DNA from 2 places in the Brevibacillus humidisoli genome. Region 1 is predicted to be linked to the other one. Evidence: riboswitches for the same ligand, from Rfam matches in the RefSeq annotation. Region 1 holds a riboswitch; the other holds the start of a gene.
What was found. A riboswitch is a leader RNA that binds a small molecule or an ion and turns the genes downstream of it on or off. The one in region 1 is predicted to bind cobalamin.
Positions count from the first base shown of each region.

Region 2: it holds a riboswitch for cobalamin, as region 1 does, so the genes downstream of both, nrdI (class Ib ribonucleoside-diphosphate reductase assembly flavoprotein NrdI) here and LOK74_RS14570 (ABC transporter substrate-binding protein) in region 1, are expected to answer to the same signal.

Region 1 covers NZ_CP087263.1:2,949,223-2,957,259, forward strand. The annotation lists gene LOK74_RS14565 (2-isopropylmalate synthase) at 1-1,394, shown strand, start outside; cobalamin riboswitch at 1,637-1,846, shown strand; gene LOK74_RS14570 (ABC transporter substrate-binding protein) at 2,033-3,610, shown strand; gene nikB (nickel ABC transporter permease) at 3,618-4,547, shown strand; gene nikC (nickel transporter permease) at 4,575-5,408, shown strand; gene LOK74_RS14585 (ATP-binding cassette domain-containing protein) at 5,405-6,127, shown strand; gene LOK74_RS14590 (ABC transporter ATP-binding protein) at 6,124-6,969, shown strand; gene LOK74_RS14595 (DUF4367 domain-containing protein) at 7,053-7,988, opposite strand; gene LOK74_RS14600 (RNA polymerase sigma factor) at 7,951-8,037, opposite strand, start outside.
Region 2 covers NZ_CP087263.1:4,624,714-4,632,750, reverse strand. The annotation lists gene LOK74_RS22665 (Dps family protein) at 1-99, shown strand, start outside; gene nrdF (class 1b ribonucleoside-diphosphate reductase subunit beta) at 244-1,212, opposite strand; gene nrdE (class 1b ribonucleoside-diphosphate reductase subunit alpha) at 1,231-3,315, opposite strand; gene nrdI (class Ib ribonucleoside-diphosphate reductase assembly flavoprotein NrdI) at 3,302-3,661, opposite strand; cobalamin riboswitch at 3,802-3,989, opposite strand; gene LOK74_RS22645 (bifunctional transcriptional activator/DNA repair enzyme AdaA) at 4,139-4,714, shown strand; partial or broken gene LOK74_RS22640 (methylated-DNA--[protein]-cysteine S-methyltransferase) at 4,714-5,163, shown strand; gene LOK74_RS22635 (hypothetical protein) at 5,299-5,853, opposite strand; gene LOK74_RS22630 (threonine synthase) at 6,015-7,115, opposite strand; gene LOK74_RS22625 (dipeptidase) at 7,082-8,037, opposite strand, start outside.

The sequences.
Region 1 (8,037 bases):
ATTTTCAAGCAGTGCAGGAGATTGCCCGCAGCGTAGGGGATGCTGTCTCGATTACCGCTCTCGCCCGTGCGGTGAAAAGCGACATCGACGCTGTCTATGAAAGCATCAAGATCGCACAAGATCCGTTTATTCATATCGTGCTCGGCACCTCCAACATTCACGTGGACAAAAAGTTTAACCGGTCTAAGGAAGCGGTTCTGCAGATGGGTGTTGACGCGGTCAAATACGCTAAATCTCTGCTTCCCCGCGTGCAGTACTCTACGGAGGATGCTTCACGTTCGGAATTTGAGTATTTGTGGCAAACGATTGAAGCTGTCGTCAAAGCAGGGGCTACGATCATCAATGTACCCGATACAGTCGGTTATGCGATACCGGAAGAGTTCGGCGATCTGATCCGCAGAATTAATGAACGCTTAAAAAATCTAAACGAGGACGTAATCTTGAGTGTTCACTGTCACAATGACCTCGGACTGGCAACGGCCAATACGCTCGCCGCAATAAAAAATGGAGCCGATAAAGTTGAGTGTACCATCAATGGATTAGGCGAACGGGCCGGCAACACTTCACTGGAAGAAGTGGTGATGGGACTCAAAGTAAGGGAGAATTCTTACCACTGTTCGACAAAGATCAAGACGACTGAGTTAATGAGGACCTCCCGACTGCTCACCTATCTAACGGGACTGGATGTGCAGGTGAATAAAGCGATTACGGGTGAAAACGCCTTTGCACATTCTTCCGGAATCCATCAGGATGGACTGTTGAAGGATAAGCAGGTGTATGAGATTCTATCGCCAGAGGAGGTCGGGGCAGAAAGTATGGAACTGATTCTAACGGCACGCTCCGGCCGCCACGCCTTTAGAAATGCCGTTGAGAAAATTGGTTTTGAAACAAGCGATTCGGCTGATTTTGAGGCGTTGTTCGAAAAATTCCTTGCCCTTGCCGATGCGAAAAAAGAGGTCTATGATCACGATGTCTATTACCTCGTAGCCAATCACCGCACACATGAAGCGGCGAGCGGCCATCTGTACGAATTGATTTCTTTCCAAGTGGTAACCAATGATCTGTATCCGACAGCGACCGTCAAAATGAACAAAGGAACAGAAGTCTTTAAAGGCAGCGCGGTTGGCGACGGACCGATCGATGCCCTTTATAGCGTGATCAAATCATTGGTGGGTCTGGATGTCCAGTTGAAAGATTACAAAATCAACAGCTTGTCCAGAGGAAAAGAAGCCATTGGGCGTGTCAATATCCGTATTGAGCATCACGGCAAAACTTACGCTGGGCGAGCCATGGACACGGATATCATCAAAGCGAGCGCAATGGCTTTCCTGAATGGCATTAATGCCGCATTATTAGATACAGCAAACGAATGTCCAAATCCGTTGAAGCGGTAAAAGTTAGAAGTACGGTTGAGATGATCGGATGACGCAATCAGCCAAGGGCTTGTCTTACGTATACAATAGAACATACTGTTGCTTGCACCGACCAAATTCGTGGTGCAAGCAACAACTTTGGGAGAGCGTTTGCCTTCCTATTCTCTACATTTTTTTATGACCCCCACATTTGGATTTACAGAGTGCCGTTGACAAGGAAAAGTCTAAGCATTAGAATGAGTTTGAATTCTGGCATTGTCTAAAAATTCATATCCGGAATAGGTGCATGATAAAACGCTTGCCGTTTTATCGGCTTAATTGGGAAGCCGGTTCGAATCCGGCACGGACCCGCCACTGTGTTGGGTATCAGCATGATGTGCTGACAACTTTCAGGAAAACCACTGGGCTTGTGCCTGGGAAGGTCTGAAAGGGATGCCCTCAGTCAGGAGACCAGCCTATTTTACGATCACTGTTGACCTACGGGATATTAGGGAAGGTGGTTGGTATGCTGATGACCATTTGGATGGACAAACACCTGATGTGAGTCCTCTCTCCATAACAGGTCTTGTTTCGCATGTGGTTTGACCAAGCATTTCTGACCTCTTACACCTGGCAGGAATGCTTTTTTTGTTTGCAAAAAGGAAAAAGGAGAATTCGTAATGAGAAAAAGCAGGAATACACAGCATGCATTCGTTACCTGGATAACTGCCTTCGTGTTGGTGCTGTCGTTGGTCGGATGCTCCACTCCGACGAAACAGACAATCGGGCAGGGCAGCAACCCAGAACCTTCAGCAGATCCGACTCCTGCCAAAACCTTGACGATGGCTTTCAGTTGGAAACCAGCTAGCCTGGACCCACATGGCAGTGATGGCTGGGAGGTCTTGCGGTCTGGTGCTGGGGAAACCTTGATCAAGCTAAATGAACAATTGAAGCCGACACCTTGGTTAGCCAAGGAGTGGAAACAAGAAGATGAAACGACATGGATCGTAACGCTAGAGGAAAACGTCCATTTTCATAACGGAAAGAAAATGGATGCGCCCAGTGTGAAAAACTCCCTGCTGCGGTCCATGACGAATGATCCAACCGTAAAGGATCTGCTGCAAGTAAAGTCAATCGAAGTACTGGCTGCGAATCAATTGAAAATCGTGACCGAGAAGCCAAACGCAGCCTTGATCGCCCATTTGGCATCCCCCTCCGCTATCATTGTTGACACAGAAACGATTGATCAGAAGGACAGCTATCCTGCTCTGACAGGCCCTTTTCAATTCAAGCAATTCAACGAAGACGAGTCGCTTGTCCTAGAGCGATATGAGGACTACTGGGGAGAAAAAGCACGCTTGTCAGAAGTGACGATTCGATTCATCGCTGATGGCAATACGAGAGTCATGGCCCTGCAGTCAAGGGATGTCGATGCCGCGGTCGATATCCCGATTGACTCGATCGAACTCCTGAAGCAGGATCAAAACATCGACGTATTAACCGCTCCCTCCCTGCGCACACACATGCTGATGTTTCATATGAAGTCTCCTTTTTTTGCAGAACTGGCTCATCGAAAAGTGGTCAACATGTCCATCCCCCGAGCAGAGATGGTCAACTCGATCATGAGAGGCGAAGCTGCGGAAGCGAACAGTCCCTTTCCAGACGTCCTGCCATTTGGCAAGATCCAAAAAGAGAGAGAAACACAGACGGTCGACCAATTGATGAAGCAAGGCGGCTGGGAGAAAAACAGAGAAGGTATCTGGGAAAAACAAGGGAAACCATTTGAAGTGAAACTGGTGACGTTTCCGCAACGGCCCGAATTAACGGTCATGGCGGAGATCATTCAAAATGAATTGTTGAAAGCGGGCATCCTGGTCCATATTCGGCAAGTAGAGAATATCGATGAAACTTTGGAAAAGGAAGATTGGGATCTGTCCATGTACAGCATGTTAACGGCCCACACCGGCGATCCGCAGTACTTTTTAAACATTTTCTATCGCTCTACGAGCCTCTCCAATATGAGCCGCTACGTCTCGCCTGTTTTGGACAGCATGCTGGATCAGCTGAACCAAACAACCGATCAAGCGAAGCGCAATCAATTGGCTGTAAACATCCAAAAGCAGATTCAGCAGGATCTCCCCCAAGCGTTTATCGTTCATCCCAACACGATTTTTGCAGTCAGACGTGGCGTGAAAGGCTTCACTCCCCATCCGGTTGAGTTTTACTACATCGATGCCCGCCTCGACGTGAATGAGTGAGAGCGGGATGATTCACTTCTGGGCAAGGCATATCGCGCAGTTGCTATTTGTGATCGCTTTTGTCTCCAGCCTTACTTTTTTCTTGTTGCGGTTATCTCCCGGCGATCCCGCCTACCTTTTGCTCACAACGACTGGCGTTCCTGTGTCCGAAGATGCATTGGAGCACGTGCGCAAAGAATTGGGATTAACCGATTCGCTCGGCAGTCAATATGTACAGTGGATGACGGATGTGTTTACCTGGCAATGGGGTACGTCTTACGTTTCTCGGGAACCTGTGTTGGAAGAACTGCTCAAACGGCTGCCGGCCACGATTGAACTAGCCGCGGCCGGACTGCTGGTGATGATGTCGGTCACGTTGGTTGTCGGGATCTCTACAGCGATTTACGCTCGTGGCTGGCTGGACCGCTTGGGCAGAGCGCTCGCTCTGTTAGGCTCTTCCCTGCCTTCCTTCTGGCTTGGCTTCTTGCTCATTTATGTCTGTTCCGTCCAGTACGGCTGGCTGCCCTCCATGGGGCGCGGCACCTGGAAACATCTCGTTTTGCCAGCTTTGACACTTGGGCTGGGATTGGGTACAGTGTACGCCCGCCTGTTGCGATCCAATATGTTGGCGATGATGAAACAACGTTTTGTCATTGCGTCAAAGGCACGGGGCTTTTCAAACAGCCGCATTTTTCTATCCCAAGTCTTCCGACATGCCATTCTGCCCATTGTGAATATGGCAGGGACGAGCTTCGCATTTATGTTGGGCGGCAGTGTCATCGTGGAGTCGATCTTTTCCTGGCCAGGCATCGGGCAATACGTGATGAAGGCGATTTCGCTTCGGGATTATCCGGTCATTCAAGGCTATGTGATTTTCGCTTCGATCTTATTCGTGATCATTCATCTAGTCGTTGATTTTATTTCTGTGCTTGTTGACCCGCGACTACGGGTTCGATAGGAGGAGGTAACCCATTTCATGCGTTTCATGAGCAACGACTTGGCTGGCATAGATAAGGGCTTTTTGACAGGCGTTGGCTTGCTTTTTCTGATCATGTTGATCGGTGCTTTCGCGCCGTCGATTTCTCCGCACGATCCCTTGGCGATTCAACTGTCCAATCGGTTATCTCCTCCCTCCTGGGACTTCCCGTTTGGCACAGATCACTTGGGACGCTGCGTGTTCTCCCGGATCTTGTACGGGATCCGAATCAGCGTGACGTCCGCGTTTTTGATCATGCTCCTCACCTTGCTGATTAGTCTTCCCATCGGGCTGATGACAGGGTTCCTGCGCGGACGTGCCGATCGTTTTTTGATGCGGATGATCGACAGTACCCTGGCGATTCCCGATATTGTGCTGACGATCGCCATTGTCGGTCTTTTAGGGCCTAGTCTTGTACATCTGATTTTGGCTATCATCATGGTGCGCTGGGCGAGTTATGTTCGATTGATACGCAGCCTTGTGCAGAAAGTGTGCCAGGAAGAGTACATCCTGTCAGCGCGGATGGCGGGGAATTCGCGCCTGCGGATCATGTGGCGTTATATTCTTCCGCAAATTGCTTCGCCAATCGGCATTTTTGGGGCATTGGATATGGGCCGAATCGTCCTGATGATGGCCGGACTTTCTTTTTTGGGATTAGGCCCTCAGCCGCCTACGCCAGAATGGGGGGTCATGCTGCATGACGCCACAGCATATTTTCAATTAGCTCCCCATGTGATGATTTTTCCGGGATTGGCCATTTTGCTCTTTGTTTTGTGCTGCCAATTCATCAGTGAACGGTATCGAAAAAGCGAACCCGCCGATATCGCAAGAGGTGTGACATGAGGACCATGCCTCCATCTTTGTTGTGTGTTGAACAGTTGGAAATCTCCTGCCAGGAAGATGGAAAGTGGACGCCAATTGTCCAAGATGTTTCGTTTCAGTTGTATCCGGGAGAGATGGTCACACTTACTGGCCCCAGTGGGTGTGGGAAAAGCTTGACCGCACATGCCATCGTTGGATTGTTGGAAGCGGGATGGAGAGTGACCAATGGTCGTATCCGTTATCAGGATAAACAGATTCTCGATCTTGACAGCAGGGGCAGGCAGAAGCTTCGACGCGAAGAAATTGGCTTGCTGATACAGGATTCCTTACATGGGTTAAACCCTATTCAGACTGTCAAAAAGCAGATGGTAGAAACGCTCCTGCAACAGAAGAGAAAGATCAGCAAAAAAGAACGGGACATATACTTGCATTCGCTGTTGCTGCAGGTTGGCTTTCGCGACCCTGCTTCTGTTTTGGCTTCCTATCCCTTTGAATTAAGCGGGGGGATGCGCCAACGCGTGTTGCTGGCGATGATGGTTAGTTTGCATCCCAAGATTCTCATTGCGGATGAGCCGACAACCGCGCTGGATATGATCAATCGAGAAAAGGTTTTATCCCTTCTGAAAAGGCTGCAGCACGATTTGGGCTTGACGGTTTTGCTGATTTCCCACGACCAGCAAAGTGTGCAGAGGTTTGCCGATCGCATCATTCGAATGGAGCGAGGTGGAATGGTTCGATGATTTTGCTAGAGCTGCGCAACGTAACAAAAGAATATCCAGTACGTACAAGAAGACCGTGGTTTCGGTCACATCCGACTCTGCAAGCAGTCAAACAGGTAAACCTGGCGCTGAAAAAAGGTGAAAGCCTGGGGTTGGTGGGAGAAAGCGGGAGCGGGAAAAGTACGCTAGCCAAGCTGATCATGAACCTGGAACCTGTCACATCCGGCGAGATCCTTCTGGATGGACAAGCGCTGACCAAAAGGCGCCTCAAGGAACGCCAGATTTACAAGCGGATGCAGCTGGTGCTGCAAGATTCCTCTGCTTCGCTCTATCCCAACATGCGCGTGGGTGAGCTTCTGGAAGAGCCGATTCGCAATTTTTTCCCCGAAGCAGCCAATTGGGAGGCACGCTGTAGAGAACTGCTGGATTTGGTAGAGCTTGATCATTCCTTTTTAACCAGATATCCAGACCAATTAAGCGGGGGGCAGAAGCAACGCGTCTGCATGGCGAAAGCCCTCGCCGTGCATCCGGAGTTGATTATCTTTGACGAATCGATCGCCAGCCTGGACCAACCAGCGCAAGCCTCGATCACCCGTATGCTCAAGCGCATCCAAGAAACAGAGCAGATCGCTTATCTGTTCATCACGCATGATTTGCAATCTGCCCTGCAATTATGTGACCGCATCACGGTCATGTATCAAGGAGAACTCGTAGAAACGTTTATTCAGGGCGAGGTTCATCAACTCCGCCATCCCTATTCGCAGCTGCTGTTTCAAACTCTCGATCTTGTTTCGTCCGCCGGTGAACAAGAAGATGCGCGGCAGCCGCAGCCGGTTCACATCGACGTGGCGGGGGTACGTTGAAGTCGAAACGCGAATTGGAGCAGGAACGGAGCGGGAGCCCGAGGCTCCCCCGGACCAACCGCTCCGTTCAACACTCCAATCGGTTACTTCAGGTACGATTTGGCGATTTCGATCAAGCCCTCTTTGCTGATATCGTTGCCTACTTGGATATTGTATTGCAGATGCTGCTCAGTACCCGCAATCTCATGTACCCATACGATCCCTTTTCCCCCGCCTTCATATTCGGTGTACAGCATTTCGACTCCATTCACATCGATCTTTTCCGATTTCCAGTTCCATTCATCGTGCGCATAGATCGTAGTTGGCTCATCAGATCTGGAGACAAAAACTTGGATCTCGCTCTCTCCTTTTTTGTATGTGCTCAGGATACGCCAATGATCATCAGAGAGTTCCACCGGCATCATCGCGTACTCCTTGTTCGATTCCTCCGCCTGCTTCCGCAGCTTTTCTGCTGTCGCCGCTTGCTCTTTAGGAGTTAGAGGATTCACTTCCGTGACGGGATCAAAGGTGAGCCTAGCCCAAGTAAACTTGTAATCTTCTTTTAAACTGTCCATAATCGCAGCCGACTCATCCTTCAATTTGCTCCGGAGGGCGGACGCATCGGTAAAGACTTCTGATTTGACTTCTGTCTCTAATTGGTGGTTGGGGTTGTTTGGAACGATGTAAAAGATCGCCGCTGAACCATCCTGCAGCAGCTCATCGGCCAATTGTGAGCTCATCGCCAAGCGATTCAGGTCTTCTTCTTGATATTGAGGCTGCTCCAACTCTTTCGATGGTTTTACCTCATACACCACTTCACCCTGCTGATTTTGCAACGACCCATATTTAAACATCGCAAAACCAGATGACACCGTCAACAGTACTCCCGCTACGACCAACAGACCCACTTTGTTTTTCACAGTAAATCGCTCCTTTTTGTTTTGATTGGCATTTAGCTTCCTCATCACGCTTCCCGTCAAGTCAACTTCGGGAAGCTGTGCGTTATGAAAAAGTTCTTTCAAATCCTGGTCCTTGTCCAACACCATCCGCTCCCTTCGCTTGGAGATAGTACTTGCGGAACTTTGCAGC
Region 2 (8,037 bases), 1.7 Mb from region 1:
GCGGAGAGCCTGAATGATCATACGACAGAGGACCTGTTGCTTGACCTGAAAGCGGAGCTGGAGAAGCACGTATGGATGCTGCGTGCCTTTGCCCAATAAGGGCGGGTCGAATCGACGTGTTTGCCAACCCACTCAACGGAGTGAACCTTTTCTCTGAGTGCTGGTTAGCTATCAACAATGTGGACGGAGTGGGGAAAGGGGCTTCTCCCCTTCCCCCTCACCTATGTCTCCACATTATTTCTCCTACCGATCAAACAAAAAATCTTCATCTCGCAGCATTTCGACACGGGTCGCCCGATGATAGGAGTTGCCTTTGAGACTAAAGAAATCGTGGTTTTTCGTATCTGTCTTCAACCCGTTCTCTACGATCGGGTTGATTTTTTGATGCTCAAAATGCGGCTCCAGCCCAAGGTTCATCAGGGCTTTATTGGCATTGTAGCGGATAAACTTGACCACCTCATCCTGCAAGCCAACAAGCTCGTAGATTTCCGCCGTATACTGCTTTTCTATCGTGTATAGCCGCTCCAGCAAATCGTACAGCTCGGCAAGGACCTCTCGCTGCGCTTGCTCCGCTAATCCAGCGAAAACCTCCTGGGCCAGCAAGCCGACAAACACGCCGTGAATGCTTTCGTCCCGCAAGATCAGATTGATGATCTCCCCGCTGGCCGTCATTTTTCCTTGACCGCTCAAATACAGCGGGTAGAAGAAGCCGCTGTAAAACAGAAATGATTCCAAGAGCACACTTGCCGCCATCGCCATGTAGATCTCTTTGCCGCTCGCATCAGGCTTGAACAGCTTCCGGTAACAGCCTGTAATCAGATCCGCTTTTGCAGTTAATAGAGGGTGCTGGTCGACCCAGGAAAAGAGCTCGTCAATTTCTGCGGCGGTGCAAAGCGTAGTAAAGATATGGCTGTACGACTTAGCGTGGATTTCCTCCATCGCACTCATGAAAGCCAGCACCGATTTTGCCTGCAAGTTGTCGACATGAAGCAGGATCAAGGGCATCCCCTCTCCTCCTTGCTTCGTGTCCAGCAGGGTTAGTCCACCCAACACCTTTTTGAATACATCCCGCTCGGCATCCGACAATTCGATCCATGTGTTTTTGTCAGATGAGACCGGGAACTCTTCCTCTGTCCAGAACTGCTGAATGCTTTGATTCCAGAACATTCGGGAGTACTCATCTTCCGGTTTGTTCCAGTTGACAGCCCGCATGTCTTGCACCCCTCCCTTCTACACCGCGCACGCGATGCACTCCTCTATTCCCCTTTTGTTCGTTCGCGTATAGTACAGACTTTTTAGCCCCTGTCGATTGGCATAAATATAGTATCTGGCCAACTCTCTCGTAGAAATGTCGCTGTTGACGTACAAGATGGTGGAAATCCCTTGATCGATGTGCTGCTGGATCACCGCAATCAGATCAATCAGCTTGAACATGTCCATGTTGTAGGCTGATTTGTAGAGCAGGACATTCTCCTTCGCCAAGAATGGAGCCGGATAGTACGTGGTGGCATTTCCGTACGTTCTGGTTTCAATCTGCTCCACGATCGGCATGACCGAAGAAGTGGCATTCTGGATATAGGAGATGGAAGCGGTTGGCGCGCACGCCAATCGATAGGCATGGTAGAGGCCGTAGGTTTGAATCTCCTCTTTCAGCCGCTGCCAATCCGCTCGTGCAGGAATCGAGATCCCCTCGAATAAAGCGCCCACCTTCTTCGTTCGCGGAGCATACTCCTGTGCAAGGTATTTCGCAAAGTACACTCCTGTCGCATAATCGGATCGTTCAAAACCGGCAAACATCGTCTGCCGCTCTTTGGCGATCAGCATCGACTTTTCCAGACTGTAGAAGTTGACCATCATAAAAAAGGTGTTGGCAAAATCTTTCGCCTCTTCACTTTCAAACGGGATGCCGTTCTTGGCCAGATAGCCGTGCAGATTCATCGCTCCAAGTCCGACCGAGTGCAGCTCAGCGTTGGCTTTCTGCACCCCCGGCGCATTGCTAACACTGGTCATGTCCGATACGGCCGTGAGCATCTCCATGCCGGTGTGGACCGATTCGCGGATCAGCCCCGTTTCCATCACATTGGCAATGTTTAACGAGCCCAGGTTGCAGCTAATATCCCGGCGGATGATGTCCTCTACGCCGTAGTCGTTGATCGTGGACGTCTCCTGTAATTGAAAAATCTCCGTACACAGATTGGACATTTTGATCCGGCCCACCCCTTTTAAGGGGTGCTGTCGATTGGCATTGGAGAGAAAGATCAGGTAGGGATAGCCGCTCTCCAATTGAATCATCGCGATCTTCACCAGCATTTCGCGGGCGCTCATCAGCCGCTTCTTTTTTACATCTGGATGCTGGAGCAATTCGTGATACATCTGATCCAGGTCCATATCGTCAAAGTGCCGTCCGTATGCCTGATAGACGGAATAGGGAGCAAACACATACAGGTCTTCATCTCTCTCAGCCAGTTCAAAAAAGATGGCGGGACAGATCAGGCCGATCGAGAGCGACTGCAAGCGCGACTTTTCGTCCGCATTAATCTTCTTGCTGTCCAACAGTTCATTGGCATCCCAGTGAAAGATATTGATATAGACCGCTCCTGCTCCTTTGCGCTGACCCAGTTGATTCACATAGGAAAACGAATCTTCCAGAATCTTGGCCACCGGCATCACGCCGCTTGATGCATTGGCGATCCCTTTGATCTCTTCTCCTCTCGCCCTTAACTTGCTGAGGTTCAACGCAATCCCGCCGCCCAGCTTGGACAACTGCATGGCGGTTGACAGATTGTAGGTGATGCTGTTGAGCGAATCGTCCAGCTCCAGCAGATAGCACGACACCATTTCGCCACGTCTCGCCTTGCCGGCGTTTAAAAACGTCGGTGTCGCCGGCTGGTAGCGCTGCTCGATCATCGCTGCGGTATAGTTGGCTGCTTTTTTGACTTCTCCCTGTGCCAGATAGAGCGCGACGATGATGATCCGGTCCACATACGTCTCCAGATACTGCTTCTTATCGTTGCTCGTGACCGCATAGTCGCGATAGAATTTGGAGATGGCCATGTAAGAGGAAAACGTAAACTCATAATCATTGACCATGCGGTAGATTTCTTCGATCTGATCTACGCTATACTGGCTCAACACGTCATAGTAGTAATGGTTGTCCACCATATAGGCGATTCTTTCTGCCACGCTGTCGAAGCTGACCTGTGATGAGCTGATTTCCGCTTCGTATACGCGAACCGCCTCTCTGTCTTTGTCCAAATCAAAAAATCCATCTTCCCGGCGGTACACGATCTCATGATTTAACTCAATATGCCGCAAGTTGGTTCACCCTCTCTTGAAAGGTACGCACATCGTGCGCGGTGCCGCTCAATTCAAATTTGCACAGGATAGGAACGCGATACAGCTGTGAAATCACATCGGCGCTCCTGGCGTAGTTCTGTCCCCAGTTTTTATTTCCAGAAGCGGCCACACCCTGGAGATGCCGGTGGTTGCGCCTCAAAAACTGCAAAACATTCATCGGCACTTCGCCATATCCGGTCGTATAGGTAACCAGCACAAATGGTTTTTCCAGTGTGAGAGCCTCGTCTATCTGCGCTGATTTCATCGTAAGTTTCTGGACAAAGCGTCTTACATTTCCCGTCTTGGAATCGTAGACAATGTACAAGGCAGCTACCTCCTGTCATGTAGGCACAAAAATGTAGGCGCAAAATGAAAAGGGTATTTTTACCAAATAGGAAAAGGCAAAAATACCCCAGCGTGCGAAACTGACGTTTGTAACACCTCCCTATCTCCCGTAGGTACATCACAGTGTTGTCAGAATAGGCAGGTCTCCTGGCTCCAGTCTCATCATCATAACAGCCTTCCCGGACGTCTCCAGTGGCGTATTTGTTATGACTCCTCTGTCACAGTGGCGGGACCGCGTCGGAGTTACACCGAACTTCCCTATTAAACCCTGAAGCACGCTTCAAGGTACCTATTCCCACAATATGTAGTTTTAATATAACCAGATTAGATCAATATATAGTGTTGCGTCAAGCTCTTTCTCAGTCTGTGCTTCATTTTCCGATTGTTGCTCTCATATTTTCTACCGGTTACGTCCTGGCTTCACAGGGGCTATACTGGAGGCAGGAGGAGATGCTGCATGAATGATTGGATGTGGAGGGCGATTGCAAGCTGCGATCCTGCTTACGACGGGCAGTTTTATTATGGTTTGGTTACCACCGGCGTGTTTTGCCGACCATCTTGCCGATCGCGGACCCCAAAGCGGGATCACGTCAGGATCTTTTACCACCCGGACGAAGCGCGACAATCGGGGCTCCGTCCGTGCAAACGCTGCCGACCGGAAGAGTTGGACTGGCGCTCTCCTGAAGAAGAGTTGGCCAAAAAGCTGGTCGGTTTGATCACAGACTGTTATCACGAAACGCTTACGCTGGCAGATATGTCACAGCGGCTGTTCGTCAGTCCGTTTTACCTGCAGCGTTGTTTTACGCGCGTAATGAAGATGTCACCGGGACAATATCTGCGCAAGACCAGGATCGAGGCTGCCAAGCAACTGTTGACAACAACGGATACAACGATAACGGAGATTGCCCAGCAAGTTGGCTTCCACAGCAGCGCCCACTTCTCCTCGGTATTTCACCGGGAGACCAGCTGCACCCCGACGGAATACCGACTCCGCTATCGCGAGCCAGAAACGGAAAGGATGGTTCGGTCATAATGATTGCTGCATTTTACCAATCGCCTATTGGGTGGATCGAGATAAACGGCACCACAGAGGCCATCACGGTTGTTCGTTTTGTAGAGCAGGTCCCTGTGGAGAGAGAAAAGACTTGCCTACCTCCGGTGATAGAACAATGCATTTCTGAGCTTAATGAGTATTTTTCCGGAAACAGATTGTCATTTACCGTTCCCCTCTCTGCACAGGGAACCGCGTTTCAACAACAGGTCTGGGAGCAGCTTTGCTCGATTCCCTTTGGAGAGACGGTGAGTTACCGGGAACTTGCCCGTTTGCTTGACCGTGCACAAGCTGTACGGGCGGCAGGTCATGCCAATGGAAGAAACCAACTGGGCATTCTCGTTCCCTGCCACCGGGTGATTGGCAGCAACGGCAGTCTCACTGGTTATGCGTGGGGGATCTGGCGGAAGGAGTGGCTGTTGGCCCATGAGCGGGCTGTGTTGCAGGGAGCCGACATCACGAGCCTGTCTGCCTCTTCACATGGTGTCAAACCAGCCACCGCCGAGCTGCCTGTACTGGGGAACGGGTAATCATACGAGTTTGTTCAAAAAAATCATCTACTGCGCCTACCTTAACAACTTGGATTTTCCACATCTTTCAAGAAGCCCTTGAATACTTTTACTCCTGAGCAACGCAGGATTAACCTTTTCGATGTGACGAATGAACTCATCTGTTTTGTCTAAAACTTCATCGATAAACTCCTGTTTCGTGATCGTTTCCTGCCAGTAGCATATTGATATACAATTCAGAGGTTCCGTTACAATGAAAGAACTGATGTTATCCTCTTCTACTTGTACATGATATACGGTAAGGTCTTCACCTTCTGCAATAAATTCAAACCATGCAAAATGAGCATCGATCGTATTTAAGGCAATGTATTTGTGATGTTGCATAGAAATGACAACCTCGTTTAATAGTCCGAACGAGGCTATGATTTCTTCCTCAAAGAACTCTAGGATTGGGGTTGGAGCATCTGGGTCATACAAACCATAGGTTTTTCCGTTGACATTTATCTCAAATTGTCCGTAGAGAACATTCCCGTATTCACCTTCAAAATCAGCTAAAGTGATTTGACTCAATTCATGGTCTGGGATGTTGGGTTGGTACCTTATGGTAAACATCGCCTCACTCCTTTTATGTTTGTGGGGGACGATTATATTCATCCCCTTACACTTCAATGGTTTAATAACCAAAGTCGGACAAGGTGTATTTATGTGGTCCCCAACCTGTCAAAAAGTGTCAAAAAGAAAAAAAAGAGCCCTTGAAAAATCAAGAGCCCAGACTATAAAATCCATTCTCCTCGAGAGGTGCCTACCAGAACAACCGTATCCTCCTCTGTCAAGCTCACGATCGAGGCCAACCTGTCTAAAGCAGCGATCACGGACGCTGCCGAACGCTCCAGCGGTATCCCCCATGACCTTGCCTCCTCCTGAGCATGGATCGCCTGTTGATCCGACACCGCAATTGCTGTCCCACCGGATCTGTCCACAGCAGCTGCCGCTTGATACGTCACCGTGCCACCGGCAATCGAATGCAAGGATGTATTCCCGGTAAACTGAGCAGTGTACGGCTCCCCGGCAAACACGCGAGTGAGTCGAGGAAATGGTTCGACTGCGATCAGCTTGGGCATCTTCTCGATTTGCCCAATCGCCAGCAGCTCGCAGAATCCTTCATAGATTCCCCAGAGCAAATCACCTCTAGCTGTAGGAACCAGCACATAATCGGGAGCAGAAGCAGCCAGTTCGTAGGCAACGGTCTTGTACCCCTGCACGCCAAATGGATTGCTGCCGACAGGAGGAACCGCGAAGTTCGTCGCTGGGTAGTAACCTTCCTCATAGACCAGTTGCTTCATCTTTTCCCAGCGCGATGCGGAATCCTCGGTTTTGACCAATACAGCTCCCCACTTCGTCAGCGCATGACGCACCTGCGACGATATGTCTCCGGCCATAATCACAGTGCACGACAGGCCCACCTGATGGGCATAGTAGGCCAAGGATACGCCGGCATTGCCGCTGGACGCGATCACCAGCCTGTGCTTCTGTTCGCTGAGGGCATGGGCGATGACCAGCGGACTCATCCGGTCCTTATGAGAGCCGGTCGGATTGTTCCCCTCCTGCTTCAGCCATACTTTGCCGATGCCATACCGCTCGGCCAACTCCGGCAGTTGGACGAGCGGTGTATCGCTTGCTCCACCGTCTGGGTAATCGCTAAACGGGAGGCGATCACGGGCATGCCTGGAGATCTGCCGGTAGCGAACAGTCAAGCTGGCTGGCGCCCCCTCCTGCCGACAGGATAGACACCCCTCCGGATACAGCTGCAAGCTGTACTGATTGCCGCATCGTATACATCTCATCCCTTGTGCCAGTTCGTTCCAGACAACCACTGTTTCCCCTCCCTTCCGATTCTCAGGTAGTAGTTGACCAAGGTTTCTACCCCTTTTGCAAACTGCGCCAACGGCATCTGTTCGTTTGGTCCGTGTACGCCGGAATCGGGCAGACCGAATCCAAGCATGACGACCGGTACGTCATAGATCCTGCTCAGCCACTCCACTACTGGAATTGTGCCTCCCGCACGTATCGGGTATGCTTTGCGCTGATATACCTCTTCCAACGATGCGAGTGCCGCAGTCACCAGCGGATGGTCAGCAGCGAGCAGATACGGATAGGCATGGCCGCTAAAAGATGACTGGATGCGGACACCAGCAGGTTGATGAACCTCCAGATGCCGTTCGATTTTTTGCTGGATGTCGTACGGATCTTGGCCTGGTGCCAGGCGGCAGGAGAGAAACGTCCTCGCTTTATGGGGAATGATCGTATTTGCGGAACCGCCCTCCATGCCGTTTACCTCTAGTGTAGGACGCAGCCATACCTTTTCGAGATGACTGTAGTCTGCTTCTCCGCCAAAAGACGGTACCCCGATCCTCTCTGCGATAGCCGCCTCGTCAAAGGGAATCTCCTGGATCAACCGTCGATCTTCTGCTGACATGCGGACATGATCGTAAAACCCGTCAATCCGGATCCTCCCCTGCTTGTCTTTCATCCCCGTGATCAGCTCGGCTGCGACCTGCAGCGGATTGACCACAGCACCACCGTAGAAGCTGCCGGAGTGCAGGTCCTGAGCCGGCCCCACCACTTCCAGCTCGATGTGCAGCAAGCCGCGCAGCGCATGACAAACGGACGGCAGCCCGCTGCCCAGCATCGCTGTGTCGGAGATGACTACGGCATCACAGGCGAGTAGTGCCTGATGACGCTCCAAAAAACCAGGCAGGCTGGGACTGCCGATCTCTTCTTCTCCCTCGATCAACA